2 regions of the Embleya sp. NPDC025285 genome follow, and region 2 is predicted to be linked to the other one. Evidence: riboswitches for the same ligand, from Rfam matches in the RefSeq annotation. Region 2 holds a riboswitch; the other holds the start of a gene.
The links. Region 2 has a riboswitch for glycine ahead of gcvP (aminomethyl-transferring glycine dehydrogenase). Riboswitches for the same ligand answer to the same signal wherever they lie in the genome.
Positions count from the first base shown of each region.

Region 1: it holds a riboswitch for glycine, as region 2 does, so the genes downstream of both, gcvT (glycine cleavage system aminomethyltransferase GcvT) here and gcvP (aminomethyl-transferring glycine dehydrogenase) in region 2, are expected to answer to the same signal.

Region 1 covers NZ_JBVHLU010000121.1:7,553-19,367, reverse strand. Annotated here, with positions in the region: gene ACZ4FV_RS44910 (trimeric intracellular cation channel family protein) at 90-764, opposite strand; gene ACZ4FV_RS44905 (ABC transporter ATP-binding protein) at 801-2,123, opposite strand; gene ACZ4FV_RS44900 (ABC transporter ATP-binding protein) at 2,168-3,268, opposite strand; gene ACZ4FV_RS44895 (ABC transporter permease) at 3,268-4,275, opposite strand; gene ACZ4FV_RS44890 (ABC transporter substrate-binding protein) at 4,378-6,144, opposite strand; gene ACZ4FV_RS44885 (ABC transporter permease) at 6,182-7,177, opposite strand; gene ACZ4FV_RS44880 (enhanced serine sensitivity protein SseB C-terminal domain-containing protein) at 7,486-8,214, opposite strand; gene ACZ4FV_RS44875 (enhanced serine sensitivity protein SseB) at 8,286-9,002, opposite strand; gene ACZ4FV_RS44870 (AAA family ATPase) at 9,032-9,763, opposite strand; glycine riboswitch at 9,938-10,031, shown strand; glycine riboswitch at 10,032-10,134, shown strand; gene gcvT (glycine cleavage system aminomethyltransferase GcvT) at 10,324-11,424, shown strand; gene gcvH (glycine cleavage system protein GcvH) at 11,509-11,815, shown strand, end outside.
Region 2 covers NZ_JBVHLU010000025.1:110,779-122,593, reverse strand. Annotated here, with positions in the region: gene ACZ4FV_RS19250 (DUF881 domain-containing protein) at 181-1,098, shown strand; gene gcvH (glycine cleavage system protein GcvH) at 1,172-1,558, shown strand; gene ACZ4FV_RS19240 (FHA domain-containing protein) at 1,932-2,450, shown strand; gene ftsR (transcriptional regulator FtsR) at 2,477-3,202, shown strand; gene ACZ4FV_RS19230 (bifunctional nuclease family protein) at 3,348-3,821, shown strand; gene ACZ4FV_RS19225 (MerR family transcriptional regulator) at 4,226-4,840, shown strand; gene ACZ4FV_RS19220 (SanA/YdcF family protein) at 4,888-5,574, shown strand; gene ACZ4FV_RS19215 (DNA polymerase IV) at 5,615-6,973, shown strand; gene ACZ4FV_RS19210 (DUF4230 domain-containing protein) at 7,029-7,721, shown strand; glycine riboswitch at 7,770-7,866, shown strand; glycine riboswitch at 7,869-8,006, shown strand; gene gcvP (aminomethyl-transferring glycine dehydrogenase) at 8,068-10,986, shown strand; gene ACZ4FV_RS19200 (TetR/AcrR family transcriptional regulator) at 11,027-11,617, opposite strand; gene ACZ4FV_RS19195 (DUF5999 family protein) at 11,770-11,815, opposite strand, start outside.

The DNA.
Region 1 (11,815 bases), on a different contig from region 2:
CGGCTTACGCGGCCCGGCAAGCACAGCCCGGCGTTACGCGGCTCGGCGGCCACAACCGGGCGGACCCCGCCGCGCGGACCGCCGTGGGATCAACTCTCGTCGGCGCTGGTGCCCGAGTTCCGGCGCCACGCGCGCGGCGCCCGCCAGCCGCGCCGGAGCGCGAGTACCCGGAGCAGGAACGCGAAGGTCACCGCCGCCGTGGCGGTGACCGGCCCGAACAGGTCGAACTCGATCAGCGCGGCGGTGATCCCCGCGCCGAGCAGCGCCGGGAAGGTGTAGATCTCCTTGTCCCAGCGCAGCAGCGTGGGTACTTCACGGGCCAGCACGTCGCGCATCGCGCCGCCGCCGACGGCGGTGGTCACTCCGAGCGCCGCCGCCGGGATCGGATTCAGACCGTACGCGTACGCCTTCGCGGTGCCGGTGACGCAGAACAGGCCGAGCCCGGCCGCGTCCAGCACGTCGATCGCGGACATGATCCGCTCGACCTGCGGATGCAGGAAGAAGACCAGTCCGGCGGCGAGCAGCGGCGTGGAGAAGTACCCCAGATCCGTGAACGCCGCCGGGGGCACCGCGCCGATGATCACGTCCCGGATCACCCCGCCGCCGAGGGCGGTCACCTCGGCGAGCAGGACGATCCCGATGACATCGAAATTCTTCCGAACGGCCATCAGCGCGCCGGCCGCCGCGAACACGAAGATGCCGATCAGGTCCAGGACCTGTTGGAGCGTGTGATGGAAGATCTCTGGCGGCACCTCGGGCGACATACCGGATGTTCTACACCGCCCGGGACGAGCCGATACTCATGGGGCCGGTGTGGGCGGTGTGTCCTTCCCATCGGGCTCATCCGCCGCCTCGGAAGCCGCCTTCGGAGCCGCGTCGGAACCCTCGCCCGGACCCGCCTCCGAACCCGCCTCCGCCCCAGCCTCCGAAGAAGCCGCCTCCACCGGCTCGCGCGCCGCGGGCACCGACACCACGGGCTCGGTCGCCGCCGGCTTCACCAGCTCCACCGCCTCGCCCGCACCCTCCCCCGTCGGCGTGTTCTCCGGGAAGTGGCAGGCCACCTGGTGCCGCCCGGCCACCTCGGCCAACGGTGGCTCCCGGGTCTTGCAGATGTCCTGCACCTTCCAGCACCGGGTGTGGAACCGGCAAGCCGGCGGCGGGTCCATCGGGCTGGGCACGTCGCCCTTGAGCAGAATGCGCTCGCGGGTCTCCCGCCGGGCCGGGTCCGGAACCGGTACGGCCGACATCAGCGCGACCGTGTACGGGTGCTTGGGGGAGCTGTACAGGTCCTCGCGGTCGGCGATCTCGACGATCTTGCCGAGGTACATCACCGCGACCCGGTCGCTGGTGTGTCGCACCACCGACAGGTCGTGCGCGATGATCAGATAGGTCAGGCCGAACTCGTTCTGCAGGTCGTCCAGCAGGTTGACCACCTGCGCCTGGATCGACACGTCCAGCGCGGAGACCGGTTCGTCGGCGACCACCAGCTTGGGCCGCAGCGCCAGCGCGCGGGCGATGCCGATGCGTTGCCGCTGGCCGCCGGAGAACTCGTGCGGATAGCGGTTGTAGTGCTCGGGGCTGAGCCCGACCAGCTCCAACAACTCCTGCACGGCCTTCTTGATCCCACCCTCGGGGGTGACCTTCTGCAACCGGAACGGCAGTCCGACGATGGTGCCGACGGTGTGCCGGGGGTTCAGCGAGGACTGCGGATCCTGGAAGATCATCTGGAAGTCGCGTCGCAGCGGGCGCAGTTGCCCGCGGGAGAGTCCGGTGAGGTCGCGTCCGCCGAACTCGATGGTGCCCTCGGAGGGTTCGAGCAGCCGCATCACCATCCGCCCGGTGGTCGACTTCCCGCAGCCCGACTCGCCGACCAGGCCGAGGGTCTCGCCCTCGCGGATGTCGAAGTCGAGCCCGTCCACCGCCTTGACCGTGCCGGCCCGGCGTCGGGTCATCCCGGATCGGATCGGGAAGTGCTTGCGCAGCCCGCGCACGCGCACCAGCACATCCCGCTCCCGCGCGTCCGGGGACGCGGCTCCCGCCTCGACGGCCTGCGCAGCTTTCACGTCGTCTCCCGCTCGGGCGCCCTCGGTCACTTCAGCGTTCCCGTTCCCTGTCCCACCCATGTGGCCGGCCACGTGCCCATCCGGTTTCGCGTTCGCCGTCCCGCTCACAGGCGCGGCCTGATGTCCTCGGTCCAGATCCGCTCGCGCTCCCCGAGGTCCAGGTGACACGCGGTGCGGTGGCCCGGCTCGATCTCCACGAGCTGCGGGACCTCGGTCTTCTCCCGCCCGTCGTTGTGGTCCGCGTACGGGCAGCGGGTGCGGAACGCACAGCCCGAGGGCAGCGAGATCAGGCTCGGCGGGCTGCCCTTGATCGGCATCAGCCGTGCCTGACGCTCCCGGTCGAGCCGGGTCAGCGAACCCAACAGGCCCCAGGTGTACGGGTGTCGAGGCTGCTCGAACAGGGTCCGCGAGGGTCCGTGCTCGACCGCCCGACCGGCGTACATCACCAACACGTCGTCGGCGAGTTCGGCGACCACGCCCAGGTCGTGCGTGATCATCACCACGGCGGAGTCGAACTCCCGCTGCAGGTCCCGGATCAGGTCCAGGATCTGGGCCTGCACGGTGACGTCCAGCGCGGTGGTCGGCTCGTCCGCGATCAGCAGCTCCGGGTCACAGCTCAGCGCCATCGCGATCATCGCGCGCTGGCGCATGCCGCCGGAGAACTGGTGCGGATAGTCGTCCACCCGCCGGTCCGGACGCGGGATGCCCACCCGGCCGAGCAGTTCCACCGCGTGCGCGCGGGCCTGCTTGCCGGTCACCTCGTTGTGCACCTGGTAGGCCTCGATGATCTGGTGGCCCACCGTGTAGTACGGGTGCATCGAGGACATCGGGTCCTGGAAGATCATCGCCATCCGACGGCCGCGCATCAGTCGCACCTGCTCGGCGGTGGAGCGCACCAACTCCTGGCCGTCCAGCCAGATCTCGCCGCCGATCCGGGCACTGGTGTTGCCGTGCAGGCCCATGATCGCCAGCGACGTGACGCTCTTGCCGGAGCCGGATTCGCCGACGATGCCCAGCGTGCGCCCGCGCTGGAGCGCGAAGTCGACGCCGTCGACGCTGCGTACCAGGCCGTCGTCGGTGGGGAAGTGCACGGTCAGGCCGCGCACTTCGAGAAAGTTCTCGGGGGCCGGCGGTGGTCCGGCCGGGGCGAGCTTGGCTGTTTCGGCCGCGGAGTCCCGCTTGCGGCGCGGTAGCAGACGGGGCATCAGGTCCTCACCCGGGGATCGACGACCGCGTAGAGCAGGTCCACGACAAGGTTGGCCAGGATCACGAAGATGGCGGCGATCATCGTCACGCCGAGCACTTCGGGCAGATCCTGTTGCGTGATCGCCTCGACGGCGAACTTGCCGATGCCGTCGAGCGAATAGACCTGTTCGGTCAGGATCGCACCACCGAGCAGCAGACCGACGTCCATGCCGAAGATGGTCAGGATCGGCGTGAGCGCCGCGCGCAGCCCGTGTTTGACGATGACGTCCCGCTCCCGCAGGCCCTTGGCTCTCGCGGTGCGGATGTAGTCCTCGCTCATCGTTTCGAGCATGCCGGCCCGGGTGAGCCGGGCGTACAGCGCCGCGTACAGGAACGCCAGGGTCAGCCAGGGCAGGACCAGGTTCCAGGCCCAGCTTCCCGGATTGTCGAAGAACGGCACGTAGTGCACGCCCTTGAAGATGGGCCATTGATAACTGAACAACGCCAGGGCCACCAGGCCGGTGAAGAACGGTGGCAGCGACACGCCCGCGAGCGCGAAGCCCATCGAGAAGCGGTCCCACAGGGTTCCGCGTTTGAGCGCCGAGACCACGCCGATGGACACGCCGACGACCAACCAGATCACCGCGGCGCCGGCGGCCAGCGACAGGGTGACCGGGATCCGGTCCTGTAGGCGTGGCCACACCTCGAGGTTGTTGCGGAAGGAGAAGCCCAGGCACGGCGGCGCGCAGTGCACCTTGCGGACACCGGTGTCGTAGTCCTTGCCGGCGATCATGCCCTTGACGAACCTGCCGTATTGCTCGGGCACCGACTTATCCAGCCCGAGGCTGTGCTTGACCTGCGAAATCGCTTCCGGGCTGGGCGACTTGCCGACATACCGCGCGGCGAGTTGGTCGCTTGTGGCGCCTCCCAGACGCGGTATCAGGAAGAAGATGGCGAAGACCGCCATGGTGACGATCAACAGGAGCACCACCGCTCCCGCCAGCCGCCTGAGCAGATAGAAAATCATGAGCCGGCGACCCGGTCCGGTGCGGGGAGCGGGATCACCACTCCCCGCACCGGAACTGACGGGCCTTCACCTCTCCTTCGGGCTACTGACCTCGTCGCAGGCTTACTGGATTCCGATGTTGAGGTAGTCGTACATCCCGGAGTACGCGGGGGTGACGACCAGGTTGGTCACGTTCGGCGGGCGGTAGAGCAGCGACTTGGTCCAGGCGAACGGGACCATCACCGCCGACTCCATGACCTTCTGGTCCAGTTGCTGCCAGATGGCCGCGCTCGCGTTCGGGTCGATCGTCCGCGTGGCCTGGTCGATCAGACCGTTGACCGCCGGGTCGTTCAGCTCGGACAGGTTCGTGCCACCGGCGGGCTTGATCGCCCGGCCGTCCACGATCTGCTGGAAGAAGCCGAACTGGGTGGGGAAGTCGGGGCCCCACTGCATGAACATGATGCCGACCTTGTTGTCCGCCACCCACTTGGGCACACCGGCGAACTGGGTGAAGTAGTCACCCGAGGGGTACTGGCGGATCTCGATCTTGATGCCGACCTTGGCGAGCGCGTTCTGCACCGACGTGGCGCCCGCGACCTCCTTGGGCCGGTTGCTGCGCGCGGTGAGCACGGTGCTGAAGCCGTCCGGCTTGCCGCACTGCTTGAGCTCGTCCTTGGCCTTGGCCACGTCACCGGTGTGCTTGGCGCCGTTGGGGTACATGTCGGCGACCTTGGAGCCGGCCAGCGTCGGCGGCATCAGGTTGGTCGCGATGTCCGCGCCGACCTCACCGCCGACCGCGCGCTGCATCTGCGACTTGTTCACCGCGTACTGCACGGCGCGCCGGCAGTGCACGTTGTCGAACGGCGGGGTCTTCGAGCTGATCGCCAGGTAGGCGAGCGCGCCGGATACCGCGTCGTCCGAGTTCTGGGCCAGCTTCTGGTCGGTGAGGATCTTGTTCTGCGCGGCGGCCTGGACACCGGTGCCGACCACGTCCAGTTGCGCCGTGTTGGCGAACAGGCGGTTGTCGACGTCGTTCGCGTCCTGCTTCTCCAGGAGCTCGATCCGGTCCGGCAGCGCCTTGCGCAGCGGGTCGGTGCTCGGGTCCCAGTTCGGGTTGCGGACCAGGTTGACCGCCTTGCCGGGCTCGTACTGGCCGTCGACCATGTACGCGCCGGACGCGAGGGGGTGCTTGACGTACTCCTTGCCGGTGTCCTTGGCGCGCGGCACCGGCGCGGTCTGCGGGAGCGCGGCGAGGTAGTTGAAGTCCGCGAACGGCTCCTTCATCTTGAAGATGATGGTGTAGTCGTCCGGCGTCTCGATCGCGCTCAGACCCTGCTTGTCCGCGGAGTCCTTGTACGGGCCCTTGTAGGTGCCGTCCGGGTCCAGGTACTGGGTGAAGTACGCCGGGCCGTTGGGCAGGATCTCCTTGTCGAAGGTCCGCTCCACCGCGTACTTGACGTCCGCGGCCTTGACCTCGGTGCCGTCCTCGTACTTGACGCCCTTGCGCAGGTGGTACGTCCAGGTCTTGCCGCCGTCGTCGGTCTTGCCCACCTCGGTGGCCAGGTCCGGCGCGAACTCGTAGCTCGCGTTGCCCGGGGCGGGCCTGAAGGTCAGCAGCGGACGGGCCATCAGCCGGGAGAAGTTCCAGGCCGAGGCGTAGTACATGTCGCCCGGGTCGAGCGAGTCGAACTTGTCCGAGCTGACCAGCTTGAGCGTGCCGCCCTTCTTGGTCGACTGGTTGACGACCTCGGTGATGGCCTTGTTGCTCGGCGAGTACTTCTTCTTCGAGCCGCCGCCACCACCGCCACACGCGGTTGCGGCCAACGCGGTGACCGCAACGATGCCGATCAGCGCCTGGGCCCTGCGCCTGCGAGTTACCGGGTGTTTCATCGCTGGTCGTGCCTCCTCGTGGGGACTTGCCGGATATTCAGCGGCTGCGTGGGTCCAGGGCGTCTCGAAGCCCGTCGCCGAGCAGGTTGAACGCGAGCACGGTGATGAAGATCGTGACTCCGGGGACGACCATGAACATCGGGGCGTCCTCGTACCGCGGGACGGCGCGCGCGAGCATGCCGCCCCACGAGGCGGTGGGTTCCTGTACGCCGACCCCGAGGAAAGAAAGGGCGGCCTCGAACAGGATGTTCGTGGGAATGAGCAGCGTGGCGTACACCAGGATCGGGCCGACCAGGTTCGGCATCAGTTCCTTGAAGATGATGTGCCGGTCGGTGGCCCCGAGGCTGCGCGCCGCCTCGACGAACTCGCGTTCGCGCAGCGACAACGTCTGGCCGCGCACGATGCGGGCGATGTAGGGCCAGCTGAAGAACCCGATCACGAAGATCAGGACGGTGACCCGGAGTGTGTCGCCCTTGAGGCCGAACGCCTCGCCCTGGAGGCTGCTGCCGATCGCGATCGCGAACAGGAGCAGCGGGAAGGCCAGGAAGACGTCCATGGCGCGGCTGATCAGCGCGTCGACCCAGCCGCCGAAGTAGCCCGCGGCGGTGCCCAGTACGACGCCGATCACCACGGACAGGAGCGTGGCCAGGAAGGCCACCAGCATCGAGATCCGGGCGCCGTAGACGATGCGCGAGAAGATGTCCCGGCCGTTGACCGGTTCCAGTCCCAGGGGGTGGTCCCAACTGGCGCCGCCGAAGCTGCCGTTGGGGATGTTCAGCACCGGGTCGAGCAGGTCGTCGTGGTACTCGGTGGGGTCCCCGCCGATGACCGAGGTGATCAAGGGTGCGAAGATCGCTACGAGTACCATGAAGACGATCACCACGCCACCGGCCATCGCGACCTTGTCGCGACGGAATCGGGCCCACGCGATCTGACCCAGGGAACGACCCTCGATGCGTACGCCGGAGGATTCGGCGATCGCTTCGGGGTGCGCCTCTCGGGCCACACCGGTGGTCTCGATCGGTGCCGTCATGGATCGACCCTCCCCGCTCACGGATGCGACGGCGGCTCGGGATCGCCGATCCCGTCGCCGTACCCGGCATTGCGATCCCGATGATCTTCGGGATCTGTCGTCCGGGTGAGACTCCTCCGTGACGCGGGTCACCAACAGGGGTCGCGGAATACCTTTACTGAACCGTGATTACGTCGACACGATTCACTGGTTGATCCGCGTAGATCGGTCACGAAATCACAACAAGGCAGCGGTTGATGACGTGACGTCAGTTTTTTGGGGGCATCAGTGCCTGTTGCCCGCGATCGCCACTGTGTGCCGATCGTCGATCACCGCGTGTCGCGGGCGGCCTCGTCGAGCATGTCGATGCCGATGAAGGGGCGCGTGTGGTCGCGCATCCACGCGGCCACCGGATCGAACGGGTCGTCCAACGCGACCGAGGACAAAGTGAGTCCGGCCGGCGCCGCGGCCGAGGCGCGGGCCATCGCGTCCCGCATCCGCTGCATCGTGGCGGGCTGATTGTCCGTCAGGCGCAGCCCGATCACGAGGCGTTCGGGTCCGACCGCGGGTCGCACCCAGGCCCGGTGGGCGGCGCGCACGACCTGGGTCTGGAACAGTTGGCCGCCGAGCAGCGCGTAGAACGCCGGGTCCCACAACGTGGGTTCGCCGACCTCCAGCGGTCCGGCCATCAACCGGTCCAGGCCGCCGACGATGCGCCGCAGGTCGAGATAGGGCACGCCGACGCCGCCGCCCTGGGCGTGCGGATTCAGCCACAGGCCCCAGCGGTCGGTGTACAGCGAGGACGCGATCTCGGTGACCGGACAGACCTCGAACGAGCGGTCCCAGCCACTGAGACGCAGCTGTTCCTCGGACGTGAACGCCGGGGCGTAGCGCCACCCGGCCACGTCCATGTTCCCGTACTGCGCGTCCGGACTGCCCGGTTGCCCCTGCCACAACAACATCCACACGTGGGCGCCGGTGAGCGCTTCGAGCAACCGCTCGTAGGCGTCGTAACGCCCGGGTGCCACCTGGCTCAAGGCCTGCTCGACCTGGTTCACGACGTCCTCCCCGAATCCGAACCGATGTACCGATGCACCGATGTGCCGATGTCGCGCTGTCCGACGCGGGCTCAGCGCTGGTCGACGCGCAGGTAGAACGGCTGGGTCCGCTCCAGCATCCAGTCCCCCACAGGATCCTGTGCCACGTCCAGGAGCACCACGTTCACCGGCCAGGGACACGGGGCCCGGCCGAGCGCGCGCTCCAGGGCGCCGACCGCGGCCAGTCGGTCCTCCTCCTGCCAGCGGTCCAACTCGACGCCGATGAACAGGCACGGCGGGTCGTTCTCGATCACGCCCAGGCCGCGGCGGGCACTGAGCACGACCGGTACGTGGGTGAACTCGGCGGCGGCCGCGATCAGGAAGTCCATCGGCTCCTGCTCCGGCTCGTACAGCCGCACGCGCGCGCCGCGCGGGCCCGAGCCGGGCGGTCGGGCCAGCTCCAGCACGCCGGGCGGCGGGATCGGGATGCCCACCTCGCCGCCGGGGTTGACCGCGATGCCCACGTGCGGCGGCATGCCGCGGGCGAACTCGCGCATCGGCGCGACGGTGCACGCCATCGGTCCGGCGATCCGCCGGAACTCCTCCTCCGAGGAGAACACCGGGACGTACGGCCGGCCGTCGATCTCGGTGGTGGGCAGGGTCAGTTCGCTGTCGGCCGGGTTGCCGCCCTCGGGCAGCGGCACCCATACGTCCGCCTCGGCCAAAGCCTCGAAGAGGGCCTCGGCCCGGGACGGATCGCGCATCGCCGCGACGAGCGCGCTCTCCACGGGATTGGCCGGGAACGGCATGGTGGTGCTCCTCTGGTGTCCGCCGCAGTTTACTTCTCGCCCGATTGCCGTCGCCGGGACTGTCCCGGTACGGGGTCTGCGAAAACGATCCGGCCCAGGTGCCCGGCGGCCGATCGGTCGAGCAGCACGCACGAGGTGAAGCCGCCCGGAGCCGAAGCCAGGGTGGGTCCCGCGTCCAGCCACGGCGACAGCCGGCCGAGCAACTCGCGCCATTCGCGGTGGTGTCGGGCGAACACCGGTGTGGACACCCCGCGCCCGCGTTCGCGCTGGCCGGAAAGCGCCTGTCGGGCGGTCACGTCCAGGAGCAGCGCGTGCGCGGAGCTGCCGCGCCGACGGGCCGCGAGCACCAGCACCCGGCGCAGGATCGGGTTGCGGCCGCTGTCGTGCACGACCACCGCACCGGGGCCGCGCAGTGCCCGGGCCACCTCGCCGTAGTGGGAGAGCCGCACCAGCGGCCGGTAGATCCGGTAGGGGATCCGCCCCGCCCGTACCGCCCAGCGGGCCCGGACCAGATCGGCGTCCAGGACGGCGACCCCGGCCCCGGGCGTGACCACGCGCGCGAGCAGCGTGCTCTTGCCGGCTCCCGGCAGGCCGGTGACCACGAGCACGCACGATGCCGGATAGGCCAGGACGTCCACGATCCGGTCGCCGATCCCCTCCCCCGCCCGATCACGCTCCTCCCGGAGGTCGTGCACGGACCGGGGGGTCAACACGCCGCCCGTCGCGGCGCCGGTATGCGCCCCCGCCGAGTCCGTCTCCACGAGTCCTCCCCTTGTCACAACCGTCATGCCCTGCGCATGGTGTCGCACCCATGGGTGCGCGCGCGTCCCGGTGATCCCTCGGACTCCGCGGGGCCCGGTCCCGGCGAGGTCCCGGTCCCGGCGGGGGATTGACGTCACGCGCTAGCATGCCGGGCACAACCTCATAACGGCCGTCGACCCCACGCGGAAGAGTCCTCGCCCACGAGCGGGGCGCCGAAGGAGCAACTCCTCCCCGGAATCTCTCAGGCACCGATACCGCATGGGTCAGGCACTTCTGGAAAGCAACCACACCGCAGGTGTGGTTCACCCACGGTGCAAATCGCGAGTTCGACGCGATGAAGCTCTCAGGTTCCGATGACAGAAGGGGAGGGCACCCCACTTTTCGACCGACTCTGGTCGAAAAGGGCTGAAAGCCGTGGCAGGGAGCCCCCTTTGTTGTCGTATTCGCCGCAGTACCCGTCACCTTCCGCGCCGGCCGAGCGCGCGGCCGTTCGCCATGCCCGCGACCGGCCCGCGCCCTTGGCGTGTTCCCGCCGGCGCCCCCTCGAAGGAGCCTTCGCATGACCACCGACCGCCGGACCCCGCTCGACGCCGTGCACGACGCGCTCGGGGCCACGATGACCGACTTCGCCGGTTGGCGGATGCCGCTCCGGTACGGGAGCGAGCGCGACGAGCACACCGCGGTGCGCACCACGGCCGGTCTGTTCGACCTCACCCACATGGGCGAGATCGAGGTCACCGGCCCGGACGCCGCCCGCGCGCTCGACCACGCCCTGGTCGGTTTCGTGTCGAAGATCGGGATCGACCGCGCCCGGTACACGATGATCTGCACCGAAGAGGGCGGCATCGTCGACGACCTGATCGTCTACCGGCTGGGCGACGAGCACTTCGTGGTGGTGGCCAACGCGTCCAACGCCGACGTGGTCGCGGGCAGCCTGGCGTACCGCTCGGAGAAGTTCGACGCCACCGTGCGCGACGCGTCCGAGGAGTACACGCTGCTCGCCGTGCAGGGCCCCACGTCGACCGCGATCGTCGGCTCGCTCACCGACGCCGACCTGCCCGCGCTCAAGTACTACGCGATCCTGCGCACCGAGGTCGCCGGCGTGCCCGTACTGCTCGCGCGCACCGGCTACACCGGCGAGGACGGCTTCGAGCTGTTCGCCGCGCCCGGCGACGCGGTCGCGCTGTGGGAGGCCCTGCTGACCGCCGGCAAGCCGCACGGCCTGGTGCCGGCCGGCCTGTCCTGCCGCGACACGCTGCGCCTGGAGGCGGGCATGCCGCTGTACGGCCACGAGTTGACCCGGGACACCACCCCGTACGAGGCCAACCTGGGCCGGGTGGTCCGGCTGGACAAGCCCGAGGACTTCGTCGGGCGCGACGCGCTGGCCGCCGCGCAGGAGGACGTGCGCCGCACGCTGGTCGGTCTCACCTCGCCGGGCAAGCGGGTCCCGCGTGCGGGCTACCCGGTGGTGGACGCGGAGACCGGCGAGAAGGTCGGCGAGGTCACCTCCGGCGCACCCTCGCCCACGCTCGGCGTGCCGATCGCGATGGCGTACGTGAGCACGGACCGGGCCGAACCGGGCACACGCCTGGCCGTGGACATCCGCGGCAAGGCCGAGCCGGTCGAGGTGGTCGCACTGCCGTTCTACAAGCGGGGCTGAGGTCGGCCGACCCGCCGACCGGAACAAACCATCACAAAAACACCTGAGGGACAGACCCTCCGCATTCGAATGGAGAATGGACCCGTGCACGCACCCCAGCACCTGCGCTACAGCAAGGAACACGAGTGGCTCGACGAGGCGGCCTCCCCCGCCCTCGTCGGCATCACCCAGCACGCGGCCGACGCGCTCGGCGACGTGGTGTTCGTCCAGCTTCCCGAGGTCGGCCAAGCGGTCGTCGCCGGTGAGCCGTGTGGCGAGTTGGAGTCCACGAAGTCGGTCAGCGACATGTACGCGCCGGTCTCCGGCGAGGTCGTCGAGATCAACGACGCGGTCGCCGAGGACCCCGCCCTCGTGAACTCCGACCCCTTCGGGACGGGCTGGTTGTTCAAGG
Region 2 (11,815 bases):
CGGGAGCGGATCCGCGAGCAGGCCGCCGAGGTGACCTCGGAGATCCCGCCGATCACCGCGCCGATCCGCGAATCGGCCCGGGAGACGCGGGAAACACCCCAGGTGCCCCAAACGCATCGGGCGGCGCAGGCGCCGCAGACGCCCCGGGCGTCCGCGGAGCCCCGGGCCGCGCGGGCGTCCGTGCCGCCCCTGGTGCCCGCGGCGCCCCCGCCCGAACAGGCCCGGGAGCGCGAGGTGTCCGGGCCGCGCGACCCCCTCGCGCAACCGCACGCGGGGGCGCACGCGGTGGCGCGCGACACGCCCGGGCCGGAAACGGATTCGAACGCGGTTTCCGAGCCGCACCCGCACGAGCGGGTCGACGATCAGCCGGGCCGTCGCAGGCTGCTCGAGGCGTTCTGGCCGCCGCGCGTGAGCCGGGCCCAACTCGTGGGCGCGGTACTGCTGTTCGCGCTCGGCGCGGGGCTGGCCATCCAGGTTCGCTCGAATACCGCGTCCGATCCGCTGCGTGGTGCGCGACAGGAGGACCTGGTCCGCGTGCTGGACGAACTCGGCGAGCGCACCCGGCGGTTGGAGGACGAGAAGCATCGTCTGGAGAACAGCCGCACGCAGCTCCAGAACAGCAACGACCGGGTCCAGGAGGCGCGTGAGCAGAACGCGGCCAAGGCGGACGCCTTGGGCGTCCTCGCGGGCACCGTCAAGGCCAGCGGGCCCGGCATCACCCTGACCATCACCGATCCGCAGCGCACGGTCAGCGGTGACGTGCTGCTGGACACGCTCCAGGAACTGCGCGCGGCGGGCGCCGAGGTGATCCAGATCAACGACGTGCGCGTGGTGGCCGGCACCTGGTTCAACGGCACGCCGCCCGGCGACATCGTGATCGACGGCACCAAAGTGCTGCCGCCGTACGTGTTCAAGGTGATCGGCAATCCGCAGGATCTCCAGCCCGCGTTGAACATCCCCGGGGGTGTCGTCAAGACCCTGGAGAAGAAGCAGGCGGGGGCCATTGTCACCCCCTCGCAGGAGGTGCTGATCGACGCCTTGCGGCCTGCGAACAAGCCTGGTTACGCTCGCTCGGCACCGGGCGCCGGTAACGGGTGAGCACACCTGACAGAATCAGTCCGCCGGTCGCCGTCGGTGCACACTCATCAGGCAAGAAGGGCAGGCTGTCCGCATGTATCCCGCAGATCTCGCGTACACGACGGAGCACGAATGGGTGCGCGTCATGGAAGAGATCTCCGGGACGGTGCGGATCGGCATCACCGAATTCGCGCAGGACGCGCTCGGTGACATCGTCTACGTCACGCTGCCGCCGGTCGGCACCCGCGTCGTGGCCGGACAGCCCTGCGGCGAACTGGAATCGACCAAGAGTGTCAGCGACCTCTTCGCGCCGCTCGACGGCGTCGTGACCACCGTCAACGACGTGCTCGACGGTGCACCGGAGTTGGTCAACTCCGATCCCTACGGCGACGGTTGGATGTTCGAGGTACGCCTCGACGATCCCGCCGCACCGGCCGCGCTCTTGGACGCGGCCGCCTATCAGAACAGCCTTGGCTCCTGACGGCCCGGCGAAGCGGTAGGCAGTCCATCACCACGACCCACTCCTCCTGCCCCACGGGCGGGCCAGGTTCTCTCGGGGAGGTTCGCCCGTGAAGTTGTTCGCGAAATTGTTCGGTCGTTCCCGTCGCTCCGGCGACGCGCCGGCTGCCGATGCGGGGAGGTCCGGCAACCCGCCGGCCGCCCCGCCGACGATGCCCCCGGGCACCCCGTACGGGGCGTCCGCCGGCTCACCCCCCGCACCCGCTCCGCACCTGGGCGAGTCCGACGCGACCGCCGGGCATGTCGCTGTTGACCAGGAACACACGGCGCGCATAAGTTTCGGGCAACTCTCGACCGAAGGTCGAGGTGCGACCGGCACGGGTCAGGAGGCCGACGTGGTGGTGTGCGGCGCCTGCGGGCATCACAATCCGCCCGGCGGCCGGTTCTGCTCCAACTGCGGCGCTCGGCTGGGCGCGGGCGCCGAGCGCGCGTCCGAGCAGACCTCGACCATCTCGATCAGCGGCATCGAGGCGCTGGACGCGGAACCCGCGCCCCGCGAGATCCTCACCCCCGAGGCGCAGGCCGCGGTGGACGCGCTGCCGCCGGGAACCGCGCTGCTCGTGGTGCGCCGGGGCCCCAACTCCGGCAGTCGCTTCCTGCTCGACTCGGACCGCACCACGGCCGGTCGGCATCCGCAGAGCGACATCTTCCTCGACGACGTCACGGTGTCGCGCAAGCACGCCGAGTTCCGCCGCACCCCCGGCGGCTTCGCGGTCGCCGACGTGGGCAGCCTGAACGGCACCTACGTGGGCCGCGAGCGGATCGACGAGGTTCCGTTGGCGCCGGGCGACGAGGTACAGATCGGCAAGTACCGACTGGTCTTCTTCCCCAGCCGCCAAGGGCAGATCGGGTGAGTCCGGCGGCGGCCGGATCGGTCTCCTTGAGCATCGGCGGGGTGTTGACCCTGCTGCGTCCCGAGTTCCCGGACATCAGCATCTCCAAGATCCGGTTCCTCGAGGCGGAAGGGCTCATCGAGCCGCAGCGGAGCCCGTCGGGCTATCGCAAGTTCGGCCCCGCCGACATCGAACGACTGCGCTACGTGCTGCGGGTGCAGCGCGACCGTTACCTGCCGCTCCGGGTGATCAAGGATCAACTGGACGCGATGGATCGCGGGCTCGAACCGGCCGGCCCGACCCCGGCCGAATCCGCACGAGCGCAGGACGCCGAAGGCGATCCGGACTCGGCCGGTCGGGAGGGCACCACGGTGCTGCTCGACCGGCCGGGCCTGATCGCCGCGGCCGGCATCCAGGACACGGACCTGGCCCGGCTGGAGGAATTCGGCCTGATCCAGCCGCGCCGTCCACGACCCGGCGCCGGCGGCGACGGCGAGCAGGCGGTGGTCTACGACGGCGACGCGCTGGTGGTGGCCCGGCTGGTGGCCGCGCTGGGCCGCTATGGCGTGGAGCCGCGCCACCTGCGGCAGACCAAGGCCGCCGCGGACCGTGAGGCCGCCCTGGTGGAACAGATCGTCGCGCCGCTCCTGCACCGCCGGGGCGCCCGCGCGAAGGCGGGCGCCGAGGAGACCGTACGCGACCTGCTCGCGCTCACCTCGCGCCTGCACACCGTCCTGGTCACCACCGCGCTCGCGCCCCGCCTGGGCCGCTGACCCACGCCGCCCGCGACGGGCGCCGATCGGGCCGCGAGGCGGACCGTGACGTGAACACCGGATCACGAAGAAAAAACGACGAATCCCCGACCTATTCGGCCCCCGGGGATCGGTGACCGACAGCCGAGCGCGCTAGTGTGGCGATGTGAACGAGCTAGAGGTTGTGGGCGTCCGGGTGGAGATGCCCTCTAACCAGCCGATCGTGCTCCTACGGGAGACGGGGGGCGATCGTTATCTCCCCATCTGGATCGGCCCGGTAGAGGCGACGGCCATCGCGTTCGCCCAACAGGGCGTGGTACCCGCGCGTCCTCTGACGCACGATCTCTTCCGGGACGTGCTGGAGGCGTTGGGGCAGGAATTGACCCAGATCCGGATCACCGACCTGCGCGAGGGCGTGTTCTACGCCGAGCTGGTCTTCTCCGGCGGCGTGGAGGTCAGCGCGCGCCCGTCGGACGCGATCGCGCTCGCGCTGCGAACCGGGACGTCGATCGTCGGCAGCGACGCGGTCCTGGACGAGGCGGGCATCGTGATCCCCAACGAGCAGGAGGACGAGATCGAGAAGTTCAGGGAGTTCCTGAACGACATCTCGCCCGAGGACTTCGGCACCACGAGCCAATAGTCGGCCCGCCGCGGCCGGGTGCACGTCCGGAACCGCCGACCGTCCCGCCCGCCGCTCCCGGCGAGGCGGTAGCGGGCGGCGGTTTTTTCGCGTCCGGGACCGGTCGGCTCCGCCCCGGGTGCGCCGGCGCGCCGTCGATCACGCCCGATCCGGCTCGATCCGCTTCGATCAGAGGCAAAGCGGCCAGACCTACCCCTGGGCAACCGGTTCAAACCACTCGTGCGAGCAGCGTCACTCGGCGTGCCGAACGGCCCGGTCGTTGACGCGCTGTTGGTGACTGCCTACCGTCGAAATCGACAGTTCCGGGATGACCCCTGCGCGTTGCACCTCGCCGCCTGCGGCCCGGGACTGAAAGAGACTCTCCGCGCCGTACTCGGGCGTGGGGAGACGAAAGGGAGGTCGGCGTGAGCAGCACCGGCGACATCACGGCGGCGGAACGCGCCCGCACGGCACGTCCTCTGCCGGCGACCGACCCCGGTGCGGGCCCCCGGCGGCAGGACGTCACGCCGCCCGGCACCCCGTCGGAGGACGTCGGTTACCGGGGCCCGACGGCGTGCGCGGCGGCCGGCATCACCTATCGCCAACTCGACTACTGGGCCCGCACCGGCCTGGTCGAGCCCACGGTCCGCCCGGCCCACGGCTCGGGCACGCAGCGGTTGTACGGCTTCCGCGACATCCTGGTGCTGAAGATCGTCAAGCGGCTCCTGGACACCGGTGTCTCGCTGCAGAACATCCGGATCGCGGTGGCCCACCTGCGCGGACGCGGAATCGGCGACCTGGCCGGGATGACCCTGATGAGCGACGGTGCCAGCGTGTACGAGTGCACGTCGTACGACGAGGTGATCGACCTGGTCCAGGGTGGTCAGGGGGTCTTCGGGATCGCCGTGGGGGCGGTGTGGCGCGAGGTGGAGGGCTCGCTCGCGCAGCTCCAGGGCGAGCACACCGGCACGGGAGAACCGATCACGCAGGTTCATCCGGGTGACGAACTGGCACGCAGACGCAGGGACAAAGCGGTCTGAGCCGCCCGGGGGAGGGTGGGAACCGGTTCGCCGGGCAGGACGTCCCCATGGACGTGATCCTTCGTCGGCCGACCCTGCCGCGCTCGCGGCGGGCCCAACGGCGCGGCTATCAGGCCGCCGTCCTGCTCGCCGTCGCCGGGCTGACCCCGATCACGGGGCTGCATCTGTACGCCGGGAACCGGGTCCGCACGGTGGCCGACGTGCCGCACGAGGACGTCACGATGGTGCTCGGCGCGGGCGTGCACGGGGACCGGCCGTCCGATCTGCTGGCCCGCCGGCTCGACGTCGCGCTCGCGTTGTACCGGGCCGGCAAGACCCGGGTGATCCTGGTCAGCGGTGACGGCGGGGACAACCGCTACGACGAGACCAGGGTGATGCGGCGCTACCTCGCGGACCGGGGAATCCCGCAGCACCGGATCGTGACCGACGAATCGGGATTCTCCACCTGGGAGTCCTGCATCCGCGCCAAACGCGTCTACGGGATCGACCGGGTCATCGTGGTCACCCAGAGCTTCCATCTGCGCCGTGCGCTCGGCCTGTGCCGGGCCGCCGGGATATCCGCGTACGGCGTCCCGGACGAGTCCTTCGCGTGGGGCCACATCGGGCCCACCGTGTACGGAACCGGTCGCGAGACGCTCGCCGCGATCAAGGCGGCCGGGCAGATCGTGCTGAAGCCGGATCCGCGGGTGAAAGGCCCGGAAAGCGACGAGATCCGACGCGCCCTGAGCGGTTGAACGCGCGTTCTGTCGGACCCGTGCGTCATCATTGCCCGGTGTGAGACATGCCCCCGGCATCCTCCACCTCGACATGGACGCGTTCTACGCGTCGGTGGAGCAGGTCGCGAAGCCCAGCCTGGCCGGCAAGGCGGTCATCGTCGGCGGCATCGGCGCGCGCGGCGTGGTGGCCACCGCCTCCTACGAGGCCCGGGTGTTCGGCGTGCGCTCGGCGATGTCGATCGGCGAGGCCCGCCGGCGCTGCCCCAACGCCGCCTTCCTCAGCCCGCGCTTCGCGCTGTATCGCCAGGTCAGCGACACCGTGATGGAACTGCTGCACCGGCTGTCGCCGCTGGTGGAGCCGCTCAGCCTGGACGAGGCGTTCGTCGACCTGGAGGCGGGCCCGCACGGCGGCACGCTGGACACCGAGCGGGTCACCGAGATCGCGGTACGCCTGCGCGCGGACATACACGCGGCCACCGGGCTCACCTGCTCGGTCGGCGCGGCCACCTCCAAGCTGCTGGCCAAGATCGCCTCCGAGGCGGACAAGCCCGACGGGTTGTGCGTGGTCGTGCCCGGAACCGAGCGGGCGATGCTCGACCCGCTGCCGGTGCGCGCGCTGCCCGGGGTCGGCCCGGCCACCGGCGACGTGCTGCGCCGGGCCGGCCTGGACACCGTGGCCGACCTGGCCGCGGTCGACGAGAGCGAACTGGTCCGGCTGCTCGGCCAGGCGCACGGACACGGCCTGCACGTACTGGCCGCCGGGCTGGACGCGCGCCCGGTGGTCGCCGACCGGGACGCGAAATCGGTGTCCGTGGAGGACACCTTCCCCACCGACCTGGTCGACCGCGAGCGCATCACCCGGGAGCTGGACCGGCTCTCGATCCGGTGCGTGGAGCGGCTGCGCGCCGCCGGGCGCTCCGGGCGCACGATAGTGCTCAAGCTGCGCCGCTACGACTTCAGCACGCTGACCCGCTCGGAGACGCTGCGCGGGCCCACCGACGACCCGGGGGTGGTGCGCGAGACGATCCGCCGGTTGGCCGCGCAGGTGGACGTCACGGGCGGCGTGCGGCTGCTGGGGGTGGGTGTCGGCGGGCTGGCCGACTTCGCCCAGCAGGACCTGTTCGGCGCGGCCGAGCCGGAGCCCGCCGAGCCGGACGAGCAGGACGAGGATGGCGCGGAGGGAGACCGGGAGGTGCCGGTACCGGCCGCCCCGGAGCGGGTCTCGTGGTCGCCCGGTCAGGACGTGGTGCACGAGGAGTTCGGGCCCGGCTGGGTGCAGGGCAGCGGCGTCGGGCGGGTCACCGTGCGGTTCGAGGTGCCGGGTGGAAAACCGGGCCGGGTGCGCACGTTCGCGATCACCGATCCCGCGCTGCAACCGGGGGAACCGATTCCGCTGCCCGCCGCCGACGGGGGATAGCCGGGGCGATCCGGGGCAGGCGCCGGGCAGACGACTCCTCGGGGGTGTCCTCACAATGACTGATGTCAAAGAGCGGCCGGCGCGAGGGCAGGGTGCCTTCCGATCGGTTCGCCGCAGGCTCGGCCTGCCGGCCTTCCTGGTCACACTCCTGGTCGGCTTCATCGTGCTGGCCCTGGTGCTGGTCGGCTTGGTCAACCTGCTGCCCGGCAAGTTCAATCCGTTCGGCGAGACCACCAAGGACCACAGCGGACCGGTGATGCTCAAGGCCGTGCAGGATCTCAGCCGCTACGAGGCGGTCAGCGGCACCTTCCAGGTCGTGGTCGACCTGGAGAAGGACGCGAAGTTCCTGCCGGACGCGGTCCGAGGCCAACGCACGCTGTTCGTCGGCGTCGGCCAGGTGGGTGGTTTCGTGGAGTTCGGCGGGATCGGCCAGGACGCGATCCAGACCTCTCCGGACAACAAGAGCGTGACCATCAAACTCCCGCACGCGCGGCTCGCGCCCGCCGCGCTCGACCAGAAGAACAGCCACGTGATCGCCCAGGACAAGGGCCTGTTCGACCGCTTCGGCGACTTCTTCTCCAGTAATCCCGGCGATCAGCAGCAGCTCTACGTGCTGGCCACCAAGAAGATCGACGACGCGGCGAAGACCGCCGGACTGGTGGAGCGCGCGGAACGGAACACCACCGGTATGCTCCAGGGCATGATGCGCTCCCTGGGCTACACCACGACCACTGTGACGTACGCCTAGTGCGAAGCCCCTGGTGGGTGTCACGCTGATACCGTTGAAGCCGCCCATTACGTTCGCGCGGGAGAGTCCTCGTGTCGTGCACACGAGGCGCCGAAGGAGCAACTCCTCCCCGGAATCTCTCAGGCACCCGTACCGCGTGGTCGTGGGCACTCTGGAAAGCAGGATCCGCGGATGGCTCGCCGAGCCGGGTCGGATCCTCGCCGACGGTGCAAACCGCGCCCGCGGGAACCGGTCCAACCGGTCCTCCCGGGCGCGGTGAAGCTCTCAGGTACAGATGACAGAGGGGGAGGCCGGTGGACGCGCGACCCGCGTGTCCGTCCAGGAGCGATCCAGGAGGCCTTTCGCGATGACCCCGCGCACCCCTGCCCCGCGTGCTCACGCCGTACTCCCCTCCGGCCCCGGCTCGTTGACCGGCTTGGAGGCCGCGTCGCCGTTCACCGGCCGGCACATCGGTCCGGACACCGACGAGCAGGCGAAGATGCTCGCCGCGATCGGCTACGGATCCCTGGACGAGCTGACCGACGCGGCGGTGCCCGCCGCGATCCGCGCGCTGGAGGGCTTCGAGCTGCCCGCCGCGCGCAGCGAGGCCGAGGTGCTCGCCGAGCTGCGCGAGCTGGCCTCCCGCAACAGCGTGCTGACCTCGATGATCGGGCTCGGCTACCACGGCACCTTCACTCCGCCGGTGATCACCCGCAACGTGCTGGAGAACCCGGCCTGGTACACCGCCTACACGCCCTACCAGCCGGAGATCTCGCAGGGCCGGCTGGAGGCGCTGCTCAACTTCCAGACCGTGGTCACCGACCTGACCGGCCTGGACGTGGCGGGTGCCTCGCTGCTGGACGAGGCCACCGCCGCCGCCGAGGCGATGACCCTGGCCCGCCGGGCCGGGCGGGCCAAGAGCGACGTGTTCGTGGTGGACGCGGCCACGCTGCCGCAGACGATCGCGGTGGTGCGTACCCGCGCCGAAGCGCTGGGCATCGAGGTCGTGGTCGCCGACACCGCGCGGGGGCTGCCCGAGGGCGGCTGCTTCGGCGTGCTGCTGCAGTACCCCGGTGCCGACGGCCGGGTCCGCGACCTGACCCCGGTGATCGAGGCCGCGCACGCGCAGGGCGCGCTGGTGGCGGTCGCCGCCGACCTGCTCGCGCTCACCGTGCTGCGCGCGCCCGGCGCGATGGGCGCCGACATCGCGGTGGGCACCAGCCAGCGGTTCGGCGTGCCGATGGCCTTCGGCGGCCCGCACGCGGGCTACCTGGCGGTCCGCGAGAAGCTCACCCGCAGCATGCCGGGCCGGTTGGTCGGGGTGTCCGTGGACGCCGACGGCGCGCCCGCCTACCGACTCGCGCTGCAGACCCGCGAGCAGCACATCCGCCGGGAGAAGGCGACCAGCAACATCTGCACCGCGCAGGTCCTGCTGGCCGTGATGGCGGGCATGTACGCGGTCTACCACGGGCCGGACGGGCTCACCTCGATCGCGCGCCGCACGCACCGGTATGCGGCCGTGCTCGCGGCCGGACTGCGCGCGGGCGGCGTCGAGGTCGTACACGGCGACTTCTTCGACACGATCACCGCGCGGGTGCCGGGCCGGGCGGCGGACGTGCTCGCCGCGGCCCGCGCCGCCGGGATCAACCTGCGCCCGGTGGACGCCGACCACGTCGCGATCACCTGCGACGAGACCACGCTGCGGGCGCATGTCGAGGGGGTCTGGGGCGCGTTCGGGGTCACCGGTGACGTGGCCGCGCTGGACGCGGACACCGCCGACGCGCTGCCGACGGCGCTGCTGCGCGACACCGAGTTCCTGACCCACCCGGTCTTTCACACGCACCGCTCCGAGACCGACATGCTGCGCTACCTCAAGCGGCTCGCGGACAAGGACTACGCGCTGGACCGGGGGATGATCCCGCTCGGCTCGTGCACGATGAAGCTCAACGCCACGGTCGAGATGGAGCCGATCACCTGGCCCGAGTTCGCGAACCTGCACCCGTTCGCGCCGGTCGACCAGGTCGCGGGCTACCTGGAGCTGATCGACGGGCTCGCCGACTCGCTGGCCCGGATCACCGGCTACGCCAAGGTCTCGCTCCAGCCCAACGCCGGTTCGCAGGGCGAACTCGCGGGCCTGCTCGCGGTCCGCGCCTACCACCACGCCAACGGTGACACCGCCCGCGACGTGTGTCTGATCCCCTCCTCCGCGCACGGCACCAACGCGGCCAGCGCGGTGATGGCGGGCATGCGCGTCGTGGTGGTCAAGACCGGCGAGAACGGCGACGTGGACCTGGCCGACCTGCACGACAAGATCGAGCGGCACCGGGACACGCTCGCCGTGCTGATGGTGACCTACCCGTCCACGCACGGCGTGTTCGAGGAGGGCATCGAGCAGGTGTGCGCGGCGGTGCACGAGGCCGGCGGCCAGGTGTACGTGGACGGCGCGAACCTGAACGCGCTGGTCGGGCTGGCCCAGCCGGGCGGCGCGATCGGCGCGGACGTGTCGCACCTGAACCTGCACAAGACCTTCTGCATCCCGCACGGCGGCGGCGGTCCGGGCGTGGGGCCGGTCGCGGTGCGCGCGCACCTGGCGCCGTACCTGCCCAACCACCCGCTCCAGCCCACCGCGGGCCCGGAGACCGGCGTGGGGCCGATCTCCGCCGCCCCGTGGGGCTCGGCGGCGATCCTGCCGATCCCGTGGACCTACCTGCGCCTGATGGGCCCGGAGGGCCTCAAGGAGGCCACCCAGGTCGCGGTACTGGGCGCCAACTACATCGCCAAGCGGCTCGCACCGCACTTCCCGGTGCTCTACACCGGCCCGAACGGCCTGGTAGCGCACGAGTGCATCATCGACGTGCGGGGGATCACCAAGGCCACCGGCGTCAGCGTCGACGACGTGGCGAAGCGGCTGATCGACTACGGCTTCCACGCGCCGACGATGTCCTTCCCGGTGCCCGGCACGCTGATGATCGAGCCGACCGAGAGCGAGAACCTGCGGGAGATCGACCGGTTCTGCGACGCGATGATCGCGATCAAGGGCGAGATCGACCGGGTCGCGTCCGGTGCGCTGCCCGCCGACGACAACCCGCTCGGCAACGCGCCGCACACCGCCGCGCTGCTCGCGGGCGAGTGGACGCACGCCTACACCCGCGAGGAGGCGGTCTTCCCGGCCGGTGTGGTGCCGGCCGAGAAGTACTGGCCGCCGGTGCGCCGGATCGACGGCGCCCAGGGCGACCGCAACCTGGTCTGCTCGTGCCCGCCGATCGAGGCATACGGCAACAACTGACCTCGGCCGCGCGGCCCGTTCCCGATCGAACGCGTTTCGATCAGGGGCGGGCCGCGCCGTGCGTCAGCAGATGGGCAACCGACGCGGCGAAACCGGGCTTGGCGGCCAGGTCGCTGCCCAGCACGCCGAACATCAGCGCGCCGCTGAGCGACTCGAAGAGCAGATCGGCGTCCACGTCCGGGCGGGCCTGGCCGCGCGCGATCGCGTCCGCCACGAAGGCCCGGAAGATCGCCCGGACCGGGTCCATCCTGGCCACGAGCAGTTCCTTGAGCTCGGGCTGGTCGCGGTACTCGGCGAGCAGCCCCGGCACCGCGCCCGCCGTCTCCGGGCGGCGGAAGGACTCCAGCGCGGCCTCGGCGAAGCGCAGCACACCGGTCGCGAAGTCCTCGTGCGGCAGCGGCCGGAAGCTCATTTCCCGGGCCGGATAGACCGCCTCGTGCACCAAGTGCGCCTTCGACGGCCAGCGGCGGTACACGGTCGGCCGGGTGACCCCGGCCCGGCGCGCGACCGCGTCGATGCTGACCCGGTTGTACCCCTGCTCGGCGATCAGCTCGCGGGTCGCGGACAGGATCAGTTCGTCGGTACGCGGATCACGCGGGCGACCGGGCCGAGGGGTGCCGCCAGTGCCCATGGGGATGGAACTCCGAGTCGTCGCGCCAACATCGTTTCGCTGCGTGCTGCCGCTCGGACTGTACCGGGACGGCGGCCCGACCGACCCCGGGCAGGCGAGAGCCGGAGGTCGCTCCGAGGTGACCTCCGGCTCGTCAGGGCCGTGCGAACGGATCAGGCCGCCGAAACCAACCCCACAGGGGGTCGGTGCGGGGCGATG